DNA from 2 places in the Pseudomonas phytophila genome. Region 2 is predicted to be linked to the other one. Evidence: predicted binding sites of a transcription regulator. Region 2 holds the regulator's gene; the other holds the start of a gene.
The links. Region 2 encodes sigma-54, which starts transcription at its own class of promoters, with help from an activator protein. Its sites were predicted from a motif close to ANTGGCATNNANNTTGCTNT; they were not measured.
Positions count from the first base shown of each region.

Region 1: a site for sigma-54 is predicted at 1,906-1,925, ahead of flhA (flagellar biosynthesis protein FlhA). Genes of this name have one in related genera too.

Region 1 covers NZ_CP081201.1:4,683,316-4,686,628, forward strand. Annotated here, with positions in the region: gene flhA (flagellar biosynthesis protein FlhA) at 1-1,845, opposite strand, end outside; one part of gene K3169_RS21175 (IS3 family transposase) at 2,328-3,220, opposite strand; one part of gene K3169_RS21175 (IS3 family transposase) at 3,220-3,313, opposite strand, start outside.
Region 2 covers NZ_CP081201.1:1,250,603-1,253,915, forward strand. Annotated here, with positions in the region: gene rapZ (RNase adapter RapZ) at 1-40, opposite strand, end outside; gene ptsN (PTS IIA-like nitrogen regulatory protein PtsN) at 43-507, opposite strand; gene hpf (ribosome hibernation-promoting factor, HPF/YfiA family) at 520-828, opposite strand; gene K3169_RS05435 (RNA polymerase factor sigma-54) at 960-2,453, opposite strand; gene lptB (LPS export ABC transporter ATP-binding protein) at 2,639-3,313, opposite strand, start outside.

The DNA of each region.
Region 1 (3,313 bases), 3.1 Mb from region 2:
CAACCTTGGCTCCAGCGTGATAACTGGTAGCTCCGGCTCAATGCCTACAATGCTTTGGACGATTGCGCGGCTCAATCCGACCCGGACTGCAGCCACCAGCGCGGCGGTATCTTGACTCCGCTGAGCGTTGTTGGCGATAGCTTCGGCGATGGTGCGGATGTCCCGCACAGGAACCTGCTCGGCCAACAGCGCCTGCAACACCTTGAGCAAGGCAGACAACGACAGAATGCCTGGAACCAGCTCATCAGCGAGCTTGGGCGAGCTTTTAGCCAGCAATTGCATCAGTTGCTGCACTTCCTCATGACCAATCAGCTCATGAGAGTGCTTGTAAAGAATCTGGTTGAGGTGAGTCGCGACCACCGTACTGGCGTCAACCACGGTATAACCGAGAGACTGAGCCTGGCTGCGCTGGCTGATTTCGATCCAGACGGCTTCCAGACCAAACGCCGGGTCCTTGGCGGTAATACCATTGAGCGAACCGAACACCTGACCCGGGTTGATGGCCAGCTCGCGATCCGGATAAATCTCCGCCTCAGCCAGCGTGACACCCATCAGCGTCAAACGATAGGCGCTGGGAGCCAGGTCCAGGTTGTCGCGAATGTGTACGGTCGGCATCAGGAAGCCCAGCTCTTGAGAGAGCTTCTTGCGCACGCCCTTGATCCGCGCCAGCAGTTGACCACCCTGATTACGGTCTACCAGCGGAATGAGGCGATAGCCCACTTCCAGGCCGATCATGTCGATGGGGGTTACATCATCCCAGCCCAGCTCTTTGGAATCCTGAATACGCGTCGGGGAAGGCAGCATTTCCTGCTGACGCTTGACCTCTTCCAGCGCGACGACCTTGACCTGATTCTCTTTCTTCCACAGCAGGTAGCCAATGCCGCAAGCGACAAGGCCCAGACTTATGAAGGAAAAGTGCGGCATGCCTGGCACGAGGCCCATCACGATCATGATCGCGCCAGACACACCCAGCGCTTTCCAGGAAGTGAACATCTGGCGGTTGATCATCTTGCCCATTTCTTCCGAACCGGAAGCACGGGTCACCATGATCGCTGCGGCGGTGGACAAAAGCAGTGATGGCAATTGCGCCACCAAACCGTCACCGATGGTCAGCAAGGTGTAAATCTTGCCGGCGTCAGCAAATGTCATGTTGTGCTGCAGCATACCCACGAGCATGCCGCCAATCAGGTTGATGAAGAGAATCAACAGACCGGCAATGGCGTCACCACGAACGAACTTGCTGGCACCGTCCATGGAACCGTAGAACTCGGCTTCCTGAGCGACTTCAAGACGGCGACGCTTGGCTTCAGGCTGGTCGATCAGACCGGCGTTCAAGTCGGCGTCGATTGCCATTTGCTTACCGGGCATGGCGTCCAGGGTGAAACGCGCGCTCACCTCGGAGATCCGTCCGGCACCTTTGGTGATTACCACGAAGTTGATGATCATCAGGATGGCGAATACCACGATACCGACGACGTAGTTACCGCCGATGACCACTTCACCAAACGCTTGAATCACTTTACCGGCAGCGGCGTGACCGTCCTGACCGTGCAGCATGACCACACGTGTGGAGGCAACGTTGAGCGCCAGCCTCAATAAGGTGGCGACCAGGAGGATGGTCGGGAATACCGAGAAGTCGAGTGGACGCAGTGCGTACACACAGACCAGCAGAACCACGATGGACAGCGCGATGTTGAACGTGAAGAACACGTCCAGCAGGAACGGCGGGATGGGCAACATCATCATTGCCATCATGACCAACAGCAGCAACGGAACGCCCAGCTGGCCGCGGCCGAGGCCTGCCAGATTGCTACGTGCGCTACTGATTAACTGAGAGCGTTCCACCGATTATTCACCTGCGCGCTAAATCAAAACTTTGACGCCGATGGCGACCTGATATGACCTATTGCAAGAAGCTTTCCAACTGTGGAATCGGTGATGAAATAGCGGGTGGGGTCTGTAAGAAAGTGTGAGATTTTTTGGAGGGAGGGGGGATTTTGTGTACATATCCATTGTTGGGTAACGGCTGATATTGGTTGCGCTTTTACAGCGCCTCACTTTTGATAGAGCGCAAAAGTAAGCAAAACGCTCTTGCCCCACCACTCGGCACCTCGCTAATGCTCGGTGTACCCGCCCGCAGATCCTGAACCGTGGGCCGCCGCAATGGGCCATCCATGGCCCGGTGCGGCTAACCCGGCATCCTTGCCGGGTTGCCCACGGTTCAGAATCTGCGTTCGGCCAGCGTGGTTTAACGGGGCGCCCAAGATCAAAATCAAAAGCTCGGCGTGCAGTGGTCAACTTTTTCCGGACACCTCAATCGGTGATTGTCAGGCTGCTTGCCGCTCATATTGATTGGGCGGCACATAGCCCAGTTTCGAGTGCAATCGCCCCTCGTTGTAGAACCGCACGATGTAGTCCGTGATGTCCTTTATCGCTTCGGCGTGGTTGGCGTAATCCTTCCTCCAGGTACGCTCCATTTTCAGGTTCAAAAAGAAGCGCTCCATAACCGCGTTGTCCCAGCAGTTACCCTTGCGGCTCATACTGCAACGCATTCCATTGCGGGTCAGCAGCGCCTGATAAGCCGCTCCTGCGTACTGACTGCCTCGATCCGAGTGGACGATCAAACCTGGCTCAGGTTGGCGTTGAGCGATAGCCAATTGCATGGCGCTGATTACCAGCTCGGCTCGCATATGAGGGGCCATGGCCCAGCCCACGATCTTGCGCGAGAAAAGGTCCATGACCACTGCCAGGTACACCCAGCCGCCGCGTGTGCGGATATAAGTAATGTCTGCAACCCAGGATTGATTGATCGCCGCAGGGTTGAACTGGCGATTTAGAAGGTTTTCAGCCACCGGCAAGTTGTGATTGCTGTTGGTTGTGTGAACAAACTTACGCTTCCAGACCGGGCGCAGACCTTGTTGTTTCATAAGGCTGCGCACCTTGAAGCGACCAATCGACAGGCCTTCTTTACGCAATGCGCTCACCACACGACGACTACCATAGCAACGCTCCGACGCTTCAAAGGCTGCCTTGATCCTGGCCGCTGCCGGACAGGCGGGCTTGGGTTTCAAACGACGCTGTTGGGCCTCATAAAGACCGGAGCGACTGATCCGCAGTACCCGACAGAGACGAGCCACCGGGTAGGCCTTACGTTGTAATTGGTGAACCAGTTGATGGATCACTTCAATTCGCGGGCAAAGAAGGCCGTAGCTTTTTTTAGGATGTCATTATCCATTTTCAGCTCACGAATCTGCTGCTCCAGTTGGCGAATACGCTGTTGCTCGCTGGTCAACGGGTTGCCAATTCCCGGGCC
Region 2 (3,313 bases):
TGCCGGAGCCTGAGCGACCGCTCACAATGATCATGCGCATGATTAATGACCGTTTTGCTCGTCCAGTACTACCTGATAAAGGGCTTCATTGCTCGGGGCACTACGCAGGCGTTCACGCACTTCTTTGCGGTCTAGCATGCTGGCTATCTGGCGCAGCAATTCCAGGTGTGCATCGGTAGCCGCTTCCGGGACCAGCAGAACAAACAGCAGGTCAACGGGGGCGCCATCGATAGCGTCGAAATCTACAGGAGCGTTCAGGTGCAACAACGCGCTGATAGGAGATTCACACCCCTTCAAGCGACAATGCGGAATGGCGATGCCATTACCAAAGCCGGTAGAACCTAGCTTTTCACGGGCGATAAGACTCGAAAACACGTCGTCCGAATCCAGATCAGGCACTTCTTTGCCGATCAGGTTGGCAATTTGTTCGAGGACTTTTTTCTTGCTGCCGCCCGGCACGTTCACGAGTGAACGGCCGGGGGTCAGGATATTTTCTAGTCGGATCATGTTTTGGGGGTATCAGCGAGCCGTTGCACCCTGAAGGAGGCTTAGCTGTTTTTCCTTATGCTTGAGCAGTTGTCTATCCAGCTTGTCGGTCAAAAGGTCGATTGCCGCGTACATGTCATCATGTTCCGCATTGGCGACGACCTTTGAGCCGGGGATGTGCAGGGTGGCTTCGATTTTCTGCTTGAGCTTCTCGACCTCCATGATGACCTGCACATTAGTGATCTTGTCGAAGTGGCGCTCCAGTCGTCCGAGTTTTTCGGTGATGTAGTCGCGTAGGGCGTCGGTCACATCCAGTTGATGTCCACTGATGTTGACTTGCATACCGCTTTCTCCTTATTGCCAGTGCATAAAGAGGCAGGCGTTTGCCTGCCACTGGAACGCTGTGGCTAGCAACCGGGTTGTGTAGAAACCGCCTCGGGCCAACGCTCGCACGGTTGCTACGGTACCTCTCGTCACATCAGTCGCTTGCGTTCACTCGACGGCGCAATGCCAAGAGATTCGCGGTATTTGGCTACTGTGCGACGGGCTACTTGAATGCCTTGTGCCTCCAGTAAACCAGCGATCTTGCTGTCACTCAACGGCTTTTTCTGATTTTCCGCTGCAACCAGTTTTTTGATGATCGCCCGAATGGCTGTGGATGAACATTCACCGCCCTCGGAGGTGCTTACATGGCTCGAGAAGAAATATTTCAACTCGTAAATACCACGGGGGGTATGCATGAATTTCTGCGTGGTTACACGAGAAATGGTCGACTCATGCATGCCTACGGCCTCTGCAATGTCATGCAGGACCAGTGGCTTCATCGCCTCATCGCCATACTCAAGAAAGCCGCGCTGGTGCTCGACGATCTGTGTCGCCACTTTCATCAGGGTTTCATTGCGGCTCTGCAGGCTTTTGATGAACCAGCGTGCTTCTTGCAGCTGATTGCGCATGAAGGTGTTATCGGCGCTGGTATCAGCGCGGCGGACAAACCCGGCGTATTGCGGATTCACACGCAGGCGTGGGACCGATTCCTGATTGAGCTCAACCAGCCACCGCTCGTTGTCCTTGCGCACAATGACGTCCGGTACCACATACTCAGCTTCGGTGGACTCGATTTGCGAACCCGGGCGAGGGTTGAGGCTTTGCACCAGTTCGATGACCTGGCGCAGTTCATCTTCCTTGAGCTTCATGCGGCGCATGAGCTGCGAGTAGTCGCGGCTCCCCAGCAGGTCGATGTAGTCACTGACCAGGCGCTGTGCTTCGCTGAGCCAACGGGTTTTTGCAGGTAGCTGACGCAGTTGCAGCAGCAGGCATTCGCTAAGGTTGCGCGCGCCGATGCCGGCGGGTTCAAACTGCTGGATGCGGTGGAGCACGGCTTCAATCTCGTCGAGCTCGATATCAAGCTCGGGATCGAAGGCGTCGAGGATTTCTTCCAGCGTCTCGTCCAGATAACCCTGATTGTTGATGCAGTCGATCAGCGTCACGGCGATCAGGCGATCGGTGTCGGACATCGGCGCCAGATTCAACTGCCAGAGCAAATGGCTTTGCAGGCTCTCACCGGCAGAAGTGCGAGTGGTGAAGTCCCATTCGTCATCGTCGTTGCTGGGCAGGCTGCTGGCGCTGGTTTGGTAGACGTCTTCCCACGCGGTGTCGACGGGCAGCTCGTTGGGGATGCGCTCGCTCCAGTCGCCCTCCTCAAGGTTGTCCACAGTAGGCGCCGGCTCCTGATAAGTCGGCTCCTGGACATCAGGATTAGGTTTCTGCTCGACGTTGTCAGCCAGTGGATCAGCGTTGTCGAAATCGTCGCCTTCTTCCTGGCGTTCCAGCATAGGGTTCGACTCCAGTGCCTCCTGGATCTCCTGTTGGAGGTCCAGTGTCGACAATTGGAGTAAGCGGATGGCCTGTTGCAGCTGCGGCGTCATCGTCAGCTGCTGGCCCATTCTCAAGACTAGCGATGGTTTCATGGCTGGGGCTTAACACCTTATTCGCCGGCGCACATGCGCCATCCACTACCGAGCGCCTGGGCGCGTACATAAGCAAATTATATGCCTGAAACTGAAGTGTTTGCCTAGGGGATGCTGGCATTTAATAACCATCAGCACCAACAACCAGGCATGCCCGCCTTTAAAGCCGGGCACCGCAGTTCTTTTTACAGGCGGAACTCGTGACCGAGGTAGACCTCTTTCACCAACTGATTTGCGAGAATGGTTTCCGAGTCGCCTTCGGCAATTAGCTGCCCGTCATTGACGATGTAGGCTGTCTCGCAGATGTCCAGAGTTTCACGAACGTTGTGATCGGTGATCAGCACGCCGATGCCCTTGGCTTTCAGATGGTGGATGATCTGTTTGATATCGCCTACGGAAATCGGGTCCACACCTGCGAATGGTTCGTCGAGCAGGATGAATTTCGGTGAGGTAGCAAGTGCGCGTGCGATTTCTACGCGGCGGCGCTCACCACCAGACAGGCTCATGCCCATATTGTCGCGGATATGGGTGATGTGGAACTCCTGCAGCAGGCTTTCCAGCTCCTTGCGGCGTCCATCCCGGTCCAGTTCCTGACGGGTCTCGAGAATCGCCATGATGTTGTCGGCTACCGACAACTTGCGAAAGATCGAGGCTTCCTGTGGCAGGTAGCCAATACCGGCACGTGCACGGCCGTGCATGGGCTGGTGGCTTACATCCAGGTCGTCGATCAACACTCGCCCCTGATCCGCCTGAACCAGGCCGACAATCATGTAAAAGCAAGTGGTCTTGCCAGCGCCGTTAGGCCCCAGCAATCCAACGATCTGGCCGCTTTCGATGGACAGGCTCACATCGCGAACGAC